2 regions of the Fictibacillus sp. 7GRE50 genome follow, and region 1 is predicted to be linked to the other one. Evidence: predicted binding sites of a transcription regulator. Region 1 holds the regulator's gene; the other holds the start of a gene.

Region 1 (5,509 bases):
CATAGCGAACTCACGAACACCAAACCAGATGTTACGTCCGCTGTAGTCGTTGCGACTGAAATTATTTTCGCCTTCAATAAGTGTTTTATTTGATCCTGCTAAGTCAGCAGATCCACCAAATAGTGATGGCACACTCTTAGCTAAAGCATTGATCGCCTTACCTGAAGATGAACGAGTAGCTATAGCTTTGTCGTAGTCAGGAAGGTCTTTGTCCCAATTCTCAGGAAGATTTCCTTTGATCGCTTCTTGAAGCTCGTTAGCTAATTCTGGATAAGCTTCTGCATAAGCATCGAATTGCTTGTTCCACTCTTCTTCTTTTGTTTGTCCTTCACTCTTCAGTTGTTCAAAATGTGATTGTACTTCTTCAGGAACATGGAAATCTTGCTCAAACGTCCATTTGTACGCTTCTTTTGTTAGTAAGATCTCATCTTTACCTAGCGGCGCTCCATGAGAAGCAGATTTTCCTGATTTATTTGGTGAACCATGTCCAATCACAGTCTTCACTTCAATTAGAGTAGGCTTGTTAAGTTCTTCACGCGCTTCTGATAGTGCTTTTTCGATCTCATCAAGATCTGTTCCATCTTCCACATAAAGGACTTGCCAGCCATAAGCTTCAAATCTTTGTTTTACACTTTCAGAGAATGAGTGATGAAGGTCACCATCCAAAGAAATATCATTTGAATCGTAAAGTACGATCATTCTACCAAGCGCAAGATGACCTGCAAGTGAAGCTGCTTCAGCAGAAACACCCTCCATAAGGTCTCCATCACCACAGATAGAATAAGTAAAGTGATCGATCACTTCATGTCCATCACGGTTATATTTTGCAGCTAAGTGACGCTCAGCCATAGCCATACCTACAGCCATCGCAATCCCTTGACCAAGCGGGCCAGTTGTTGCTTCAACACCAACCGTATGACCGAATTCTGGGTGACCTGGAGTCTTACTTCCCCATTGTCTGAAATTCTTCAGATCATCAATTGTTAATCCATATCCACTCAAATGTAGCAAGCTATATAACAACATCGATCCATGTCCTGCTGATAGTACAAAACGGTCACGGTTGAACCATTCAGGATTTGCAGGATTATGGTTCATGAATTTAGACCATAAGCTATATGCCATAGGCGCAGCACCCATCGGCATACCTGGATGCCCTGAGTTCGCTTTTTCTATGCTGTCGATAGAAAGTGTTCTTATTGTATTAATTGCTAATTCATCAATAGTTCGTGACAAAAAAATCATCCCTTCATATGTACTAAACAGTTTTGACTTTCATAATAAACGTTCAAATGCAATTAGACAAGACAAACACATTTTTAACTATAGTTATTTTACCATCTACTCATGAAAACATACAAAAACCGCCTGTTATCCTACAACTTTTTCGTTGTATTAGAACAGGCGGTTAAATTTTATTATGCAAGACCTGGTAAGTGACATGAAAAATGATCCGTATTTTCATCATAATCAAGTTTCATATTCTCAACGAACCATTTATCTTCGTTTCGAACAAAAAATCGAAGACCTTCAATCTCTTGAATGTAATCGTTCTCTTCAGGCACATCAGCGGTCACACCAAGGGAAAAACCTCCCGAGTCACCACTTCCTGCATATTTTACAAAAAGTCTTAAAGCCTCAGACGCTTCTAAAGCAATATCCTTATAAAGGTTCGCAGCTGCACTTGTAATTGAAAAAGTCAAAATATTCTCCCCTTTCAAAGTTGTTATATAACAGTATATACTAATATGTATAGATTGCAACAGAAAAAAATGCCTATTTACAGTGAGTAAATAGGCATTTCTTATTAATGTTTGAGGTTATTTTTATTATCTTTACTTCGTTTTAATTTTTCAGGTGTTACATCATCCCCGTTCGGATCAACAAAGGTCATACCATGCAAATCTTGAACGAAGGATTTACGGAAAACTTGTAAATATTCTTCTCGTAGTTTTTTTTGTTCAGCTTTTTCTGCTGATGTTAAATCTGATTGTTTAGATTTTCTAGACAGTTCATTTATACGTTGCATCTTATCTTTAGATAACATAGTAAAAACTCCTTTTTAAAGCATTCTTCACTCTATCCTACAGCAGAATGAAAGGAATTTCTAGTTATCTGTATTTTCCACATGTTCTTTATATCTTCTATGTACGGTTGCTTTAGACACATCAAAGCCCAGCCCTCTAAGCGTTAAAGCAATGTCATGAAATGTAAGCTTCATGTTCTTTAATCGTACGATTTCAGAGATTGGCACTTCCTTTTTGTCTCTGCCACCACCAGTTTGATTTTTTAAATTCTTTTGAGGTTTATACCCTTCTTTAACAGCTTTTCTCATTCCACGCTTGATCTTCATATTATGAAGCTTTCGTTGGTATTCTTCTACAGTAGACACAATATCAAGCACCATTTCGTCCGCTTCTGTTAATGTGTATTCTCCGTTATTAGAGAGCGTATAAACTTTAATGTTGTATTTGATCAACTGATGAAGTAATGCCATCTTAGCTTTTCCTCTGCCTAAACGAGTATCATCTTGTACAAGAAGGCACTGAAACTCTCCATCCCTTGCAAGATCTAATATATTTAGCAACTCTTCTCGATCTAAAGAGAAACCACTTGCTTTTTCACGGTAACAATTCACAACTTCAAATTTAAATTGTAGTGCTAACTTCTTTAGTTCCGCTTCTTGTCTTTCTAATGAAGTTATTTGTTCATCTTTATCTGTACTAACTCTGGAGTAAATGATTGCTTTCATTGTTTAAAACCCGCTTTTTTATTTATTGACTGGTATGATTACTTTCTGACCTGGAAAAACAGCTGCCGCATTTACACTGTTCTTCTTTTCGACCCATTTTATAAATTCCCAATTGGAATAATGGTGTTTGGCATTATACTCTTCAGAAAGACTCCACAGTGAGTCCCCCTCCTGTATGGTTACTTCGATATATTGAGCTTCTTGTGAGGCAAGATTTGATAACGTAAAAAATATACCACCTAACAACCCTAAAAATACAATAACATGCATTGTCCCTTGTTTCATTGTGATATCCCCTTTCAACAAACGTTTGTTCGCATCTCTTACATTCATAATAACTGGAACGTTTGTTCGGTGTCAACTATTTTTTCGAACTTATGTTTGTATCTCTTAATTCTCCATGATATACTTTTTATAGATAAAAAATTCGGTGAGGTGCTAAAAAATGACTAAATTATCCAGACGACAATTGGATATATTGGCTTTCATAAAAGAGGAAGTATCACAAAAAGGGTATCCGCCTTCAGTTCGTGAAATCGGAGAGGCAGTTGGCCTTGCATCAAGCTCTACCGTTCACGGACATTTAGCAAGACTTGAAAAAAAGGGGCTTATAAGGCGAGATCCAACAAAGCCAAGAGCAATTGAAGTATTAGGTCTAGAAGACAACATCCCTTCTGTTCGTTCTGTTTCAATCCCTGTGATCGGTAAAGTTACGGCAGGTCTTCCAATCAGTGCAGTTGAGAACGTAGAAGAATACTTCCCTCTACCTGAGCACGTTGTTGGGGACGAGAACGTATTCATGTTATCTGTTGTTGGTGATAGTATGATTGAAGCAGGAATTTTCAATAGGGACTTAGTTGTTGTAAAACAGCAGCCTACAGCAAATAATGGAGATATCATCGTAGCTATGACCGATGAAGATGAAGCGACCGTAAAAAGATTCTTCAAAGAAAGAAACCATATCCGCTTGCAACCTGAAAATTCATCGATGGAACCGATCATCTTACAGAGCTGTACGATTTTAGGTAAAGTAATCGGCGTATACCGAAGTATTCATTAATCTAATAATTCTGAATTTTCCTTAGAAGAAGTATCTAATTGACTAGATACTTCTTTTTTTCGTCCTATTACTTTACTAATTCATAGATTAATAATACTTTTAAAAGATCATTCATAGGCACTCCGGTACTCGACTAATGAAGGATTAGTTCTATTAATTGACTGAATATTAAGTCTTTTTATCCATTTACATATTATACCTAAATAGTTTAAATTGGCAATGTAACGAGGTTAACCAAAACTCCTTTGCTCTTCGTTTAACTTTAATCATTTTAATAACAATCGTATGAATTGATAGGAGGTGATCGAAGGGAGGACAAGTGTTATTATTTCAGAATAAAAAATTACGAATAATGGGAGTGAGAATAATGCGCAAAAAACTATATCTTTATATGATTTGTTTTGCTCTTGCCGCAGTAGTATTTTCACCTAAGACATATGCAGAAAAAGAGTATACGATTAAGTCATTTGACTACGTGAATGTGGACGGTAAAGCTGTCGAATCTAATGCTTTTAAGCTACTAGATGATCACATCAAAGTGACTATGGTACTTCCAAAACAGAATAAGAGCGGCGATTGGTTGGCATATGGATTCACAAACATGAAAGAATTAAATGCCTATATCGAAAAGGACAAGCTTAAACAACAAAAGAAAATCGATACGATGGGTACAGGTGCTTGTTGTACAGACTTTTATGAGAACAAGAACAAAGGTGGCGCCTACATTTATTGGAGAGACGGTTTTAAGAACCTCCCTTCAAGCTGGAATGATAGAATCTCATCACTAAGCACTGCATCACCTTCATCAAGCTACTCGACCACGCTCTGGCAGCATACTTCATCACAAGGCTATGGAAAAGGAGTCTTATTTAAGCACTCTGATTGGTATGGTAAGACTGCAAACATGGCATCTGACTGGAACAATATTGCATCCGCTATCGAGATCAAATGATTTTAAAACCCCTGACTTCTTATGCTGTCAGGGGTTTTGTTTCTAAGTAGTATAAAGTTATTCAGTGTTCCCTTCCCATTCTTCCATACCACCTACCATATTGATCACATTAAAACCGTAGCTTTGAAGAAGCTTATATGCCCGACTGCTTCTACCTCCAGAACGACAAACTAATACGTACTCTTTAGATTTGTCCAATTCATGTATACGAAACTCTAACAAACCTAGTGGGATATTCATGGTTGTTGGTATTTTTCCTTCTTTCACTTCAGATGTTTCACGAACATCAATCATATGAAGAGATTGCCCTTCTTTTAATTTTTTCTCAAGTTCTTTAGCCGTTAACTGTTTCACTCTCTATTCCTCCTATACATGTGACCGCAATATACCCTGATGGGGTATATTGTCAAGGTGTTCCTCTCTCCCAAATGTCAGAAGCCAATCTCATTAAGCTCTTAATAATCGAGAAACTTTGTTATACAATAGTACGATAAAGAATAGTCCTACCGCTGTGAGTAACAGTCCAAGAGACAATATCGTTAAAGATAACATTTTAAAAACTACACTCAATGCGACTACAATATAAAAGAGAGCAAGCATTTCTTTCACCCTATCTTCAGAAAACTTCTTCAAATTGAAGATACCAAATGGAGTACCAATAAGTGCTCCGACGATCAGTAGCAAACCGTGGCGATAATCCATTTCTGCTCCTCCATACACATAAGATCCGATTCCAGAGATCACA
Region 2 (5,509 bases), on a different contig from region 1:
ATTTCTTTTATATTTTAAAAAACATTATGCTATGATTTCTATATGTATGTCAACTAGTTATTTTATTTGGAGGAAAAGATGACTCAAAAAACAGCAATTATCCCGATTACGCTTCCTACACCATTTGATGTAGGTCCTGTAAACTGTGTCCTCCTAAAAAGTGATGCGGTTACGCTTGTTGATTCCGGAGCAAAAACCGAAGAAAGCAGACAACAGCTTCTCTCTATCCTTAAGGATCATGGGCTCACTTTTAAAGATTTAGATTATTATATCTGCACGCACTACCACCCTGATCATGCGGGTCTATCAAAAGAGATCCAAGAGAGTGGTGTTCCGACCCTCATGCTTAGAGAAGCCGTTCCTTATGTTAGTGGCGACCGTGAATTTATTGAACAGGGAGAAACGTTTTATACCGATCTCTATCATTCTTTTGGAGTGCCAGATACTCTTGGAAGAATAGAACTTTTAAAGCTGCGAAAGTATCGTACGTTCTCAAGCGCGTTTGTTCCAGACACCCTGCCTTTACCTGGTGATGAAGTGCCTGGTCACGAGGGATTCATCTTTTTAAAGACGCCCGGACATGCCCCAGACCATCTTTCTCTCTATCATGAAGAAGACGGTATCTTAATCGGCGGGGATGTGCTGTTGCCTCATATTTCGTCTAATGCCCTATTAGAACCCCCGGCTTTGAACGAAACGGAGCGGCCAAGAACCTTGCTTCAATACCGAGAGACATTGCAATACCTATACACGCTGAACTTAAAAACAGTATACCCTGGACACGGCGAGCCTTTTACGAATGCAGCACAGTTGATCACAAAACGCTTACACGATCATACCGAGCGTGCAAAAGCGCTTGAACATCTGTTGAGCGATGAGCCGTTAACCGTTTTTGAACTGTGTCGACGTCTATTTCCAAAATTATATGAAAAGCAACTCGGATTAGTAGTATCTGAAGTTGTAGGACACCTCGATCTGCTTCAATCAGAAGGAAGAGTGCGAGTAGAGGAAGAGAACAAGATATCACATTATCGCAGAACAGGAGTTAGAAGATGAGTACATTACAAAATAAAGTGGTCTTGATAACAGGAGCATCAGGAGGACTCGGCGCTCACCTTGCTATGGATGTGGCTAAAAAAGGAGCAACGCCCATCCTTACTGCAAGAAGAGAAGATCAGCTAAAAGTGGTACAGGAAGCGATCTTAAAAGCTACGAATGTAACAGCGCCTTATTATATTTTAGATGTTTCGAACACAGACAGCGTTGAGGAAGTTTTTTCAACGATCCTTAGTGAACATCAAAACATACATATTTTAGTGAATAACGCGGGTTACGGCATTTTTGAAGAGTTTGTGGATTCGCCATGGAAAAATATCGAAGGAATGTTTTCAACGAACGTTCTTGGGCTGATGGCTTGTACGAGAGCTGTTCTGCCTCATATGCTTCAAAGAGGAAGTGGTCATATCGTGAATATTGCTTCTCAGGCCGGTAAGATCTCAACGCCAAAATCCAGCGTGTACGCAGCAACGAAACATGCTGTGTTAGGATTCTCAAACGGGTTGCGTTTGGAAGTCGCACACAAAGGGGTAGACGTGACCACCATCAACCCAGGACCAATCGCGACCAACTTCTTTACACTTGCTGATCAGTCTGGCAATTACGTTAAAAACGTTCAAAAACTGATGCTCCAGCCTTCGCATGTCTCAGACAAAATTGTTAAAGCGATGGAGCGTCCCGTTCGTGAGATCAACCTGCCATGGTGGATGAACGTTGGAAGTACGATGTATCAAGTCATGCCAAAATTGATTGAAACACTAGGTGGAAAATCGTTTCGACAAAAGTAAGTTACAATAATTTTATTATGTAAACAAAATGGAGAGTTATAAGACTTTTGGAGCTGATGATGGAACTCGTGGATTGGAGCTCGAAACTCGTGGATTGGGGCTCAAAACTCGTGGATTAGGGCTCAAAACTCGTGGATTGGAGCTCAAAGCTTGTGGATTGAAGTCCAAAACTCGTGGATTGGAGCTCGAAACTCGTGGATTACAGCCCGAAACTCGTGGATTGCCACTTAAAACCTCATCGATTACAGTCCAAACCTCTCACACCAGCATCAAAAATAAGCAGGTTTCCTCTTCAAAAGACGGAACCTGCTTATTTATTTGTAAAATAGGCATACACAACGTCCTGAATGATGCTGTAAATTGCCTCATTTTGACCTTCCTCATTTATCTGGCGCAATACTTCTTCTTCGAGATTTCTCCATTCTTCATCTGTTAATGTACAATTTTCTTCTTCCCATAAATAATCCTTCAACGATCGTTTGATCATTTTTCTTATCAATCTGCGGTTCATTTCTTCACCTGACTTTCCTTATAAATCCTAGACTTTTGGCTCGAAAACGTCAATCTGCAAAATTTGCTGAAAAAATTACCATTGTTATAAGAACATATATTCGGTTAAAATGGGTATACATATAAAGAACAGATGTTCGCTAATTGATGAAAGGGGTATGTCGAATGAACTATGATGAAATGCCTAAGCGCACCATCTTATGTATGGATATGAAAAGTTTTTATGCAAGCTGTGCTGCTGTTCGCTTAGGGTTAAATCCGCTGACATGTCATTTGGCAGTAGTAGGGGATACGGAGAGACAGGGAAGTGTTGTGCTTGCAGCATCACCGAGACTAAAGGCTGATTTTGGTATTCGCACAGGCAACCGGCTGTTTGAGATTCCAAAGAATAAAAACATTATCGTTGTAAATGCGCAGATGGCTTATTTCCTAGAAAGATCGATGGAGATCACGAAGATGCTGCACCGATATGTTCCACCAGAGTCAATCCACACATATAGCGTGGATGAAAGTTTTCTTCAAGCTGACGGAACAGAAAGGTTGTGGGGAAGCGCACAAGAACTTGCTGAGAGAATTCGACGTGATATCTGGCGAGAATTTGGATTGCCGTGTGCGATCGGAATTGGCCCGAACATGCTCATGTCAAAGCTTTGTCTCGATCTTGAAGCGAAGAAAAAAGGAGTGGCGCAGTGGGGGTATGAAGATGTAGAACAGAAGCTATGGCCTCTATCCCCATTAAGCCAGATGTGGGGAATCGGATCAAGAGTAGAGCGGACTTTAAACAGGATGGGGATTGTAACAGTCGGTGACCTCGCGCATTATCCGCTCGAACTTTTAGAGAAAAAATTCGGGATCATGGGGAATCAACTCTATCATCATGCATGGGGCATCGATCTGTCTGAAATCGGTGCGCCCATCATGCAAGGCCAGGTCAGCTACGGAAAAAGCCAGATTTTACTTCGGGATTATACGGATATAACGGAGATCAAACATGTCATTTTGGAAATGTGTGAAGAAGTGGCAAGACGTGCGAGAAGAGCAAGAAAAGCAGGGCGGACGATCAGCTTTGGATTAGGATACAGCAAAGATGAGGGTGGCGGCGGCTTTCATCGTTCTAAATCGATAGACCAGCCATCTAACATTACGATGGAGCTTTATGAAGTGTGTCTAGAGCTTCTGCAAACCTTTTATCGGGGAGAGACGGTGCGTAAGATTTCAATCGCTCTTTCTAACGTCTGTGAAGATACAGAAACACAGCTTACTTTGTTTTCTCTAGACCATCCAAAAAAAAGAAAGATCGGCTATGTTATGGATGATATTCGGCAAAAATACGGCTCCAACTCTCTTCTGCGGGCTGTTTCTTACACAAAAGGAGGAACAGCATTATACAGAAGCCGACTTTTAGGTGGACATAAGGCATAAGGGGGCGGAAGAACGGTGATTCGTGACAGAGGAACGATTAAGTGGACAGCGATGATGCTGCCGGAGCATGTGAAAATGTTAAGAGAGCATCAGGACGGTCTGGACTATGGAAGAAAGCCAGAATTAGATGAACAAAAGTACGAAGAATTCAATGAGACAATCTGTGTTGCGATGGAAGAGAACCAAGGGCTAAAGTTTACGTATTTTGAAAAAGGCAGGGCGCTCGTGCTTTTAGGCCATGTGCATTATATAGACGAATATAAAAAAGAGTTAAGGGTGCTCGATGACGAGAAAAGGATGCATATCTTAAAATTGACTGACATTATGGACGTTGAATACGCATAGACACATAAGAAATATAGACGCAAAAAAAACAGCAAAAACTAACGCTGAAGATAGTTTTTGCTGTTTATTATCCAAAGATTTGCGTTAAGTAAATCATGATCAAGAGCCCGGCAATAAATGATAATGTAGCGGATCGAGCGTGACCATCACCATGGCTTTCAGGAATGAGTTCTTTGTAGACGATAAAAAGCATGGCACCGGCTGCAAAGGAAAGGCCATAAGGGACAAGATTCTCTACATAAGAAGTGAGCACATACCCAAGCAAAGCCGTAACGATTTCAACAGCACCCGTTAATGTGGCAATAAGGAAAGCCTTAAATCGATTCATATTTTGATGAATGAGAAAAAGGGCTACTAACAGACCCTCTGGTGCGTTTTGAAGTCCGATCGCAAATGCGATCAAACCGCCAAGGCCGGTATTCTCACTAGCATAACTGACCCCAACAGAAAGACCTTCAGGCAGGTTGTGCAACGTGATTGCAGCAATAACAAGAAACGCTTTAGCATCGATGCCCTTAAAAATCTTCGAATGGTCAAGATCAACGTGCGGGACGAACCTTTCTAAAAGTAAGAGTGTTAAAGTACCGAGTGTAATACCGATCGTAAGTACCGTTAAGTTTGATAGTTCAAGAGCTTGAGGAATCAAGCTGAAGGTTGAAGCAGCGACCATGATACCTGCGGTAAGAGCAAGCAGTATGTCGCGGAACCGGTGTGTTACCTGAGACCAGAAAAGAACAGGTAGTGCACCAAAACCGGTTGCTAATGCAGATAAAACACTTCCAAATAAAGCAGCTTCCATTCTGTTACCCACCTTAGTCAAATATCCAATTTTATAAAAATAGTCATATGGCTCTTTTAGTATACCGCCAAATCCTTTTTAATAGAAGTAAGCGCCATTTTCATTGTTAAAAAGCGCTTCTAACGGACAAATAAGAAGGTGACAATTTGAAAGTCATAATCATTGACCCGGGCCATGGAGGTAATGATCCAGGAGCGGTAAACAAAGAGCATTTTGAGAAAGTATATAATCTGGCAATCGCCAAAAAGATACAAGCTAATCTTCAAAACAACTATGAAGTGACGGTCATCATGACTCGAACGGGTGATACAACTGTATCATTAGAAGAAAGAACGAATGTAGCAAACAGCAAGAATGCAGAGCTGTTTGTGTCCATCCACCAAAACATTGGTGGAGGAGAAGGCTTCGAAAGCTATGTGCATCTGCGTGCAGGTGTTGAAACGAAAAGGATACAAGGTGTTTTGCATGAATCAGTCGCGGCTGTAATGAGTAAGTACGGTGTGCGAGACAGAGGGCAAAAACAGGCTGATTTTCACGTGCTTCGTGAAACGAAAAAGTCTGCTGTCTTATTAGAAGTACTTTTCATGGA

Evidence for each region. The regulator LexA, encoded in region 1, represses DNA repair genes until DNA is damaged. The targets are predictions, from matches to a motif close to CGAACATATGTTCG.
Region 2: a site for LexA is predicted at 2,445-2,458, ahead of IHV12_RS16405 (DNA polymerase thumb domain-containing protein). Genes of this name have one in related genera too.

Annotation. Positions count from the first base shown of each region.
Region 1 is NZ_JACZDW010000003.1:293,832-299,340, forward strand. It holds gene tkt (transketolase) at 1-1,245, opposite strand, end outside; gene IHV12_RS12700 (HesB/YadR/YfhF family protein) at 1,419-1,703, opposite strand; gene IHV12_RS12705 (DUF896 domain-containing protein) at 1,808-2,047, opposite strand; gene IHV12_RS12710 (YneB family resolvase-like protein) at 2,108-2,752, opposite strand; gene yneA (cell division suppressor protein YneA) at 2,771-3,037, opposite strand; gene lexA (transcriptional repressor LexA) at 3,198-3,812, shown strand; partial or broken gene IHV12_RS12725 (hypothetical protein) at 4,255-4,764, shown strand; gene IHV12_RS12730 (rhodanese-like domain-containing protein) at 4,822-5,118, opposite strand; gene IHV12_RS12735 (sulfite exporter TauE/SafE family protein) at 5,212-5,509, opposite strand, start outside.
Region 2 is NZ_JACZDW010000004.1:254,734-260,242, forward strand. It holds gene IHV12_RS16390 (MBL fold metallo-hydrolase) at 79-1,056, shown strand; gene IHV12_RS16395 (SDR family NAD(P)-dependent oxidoreductase) at 1,053-1,844, shown strand; gene IHV12_RS16400 (YqzH family protein) at 2,155-2,355, opposite strand; gene IHV12_RS16405 (DNA polymerase thumb domain-containing protein) at 2,520-3,776, shown strand; gene IHV12_RS16410 (YolD-like family protein) at 3,792-4,121, shown strand; gene IHV12_RS16415 (ZIP family metal transporter) at 4,189-4,920, opposite strand; gene IHV12_RS16420 (N-acetylmuramoyl-L-alanine amidase) at 5,067-5,509, shown strand, end outside.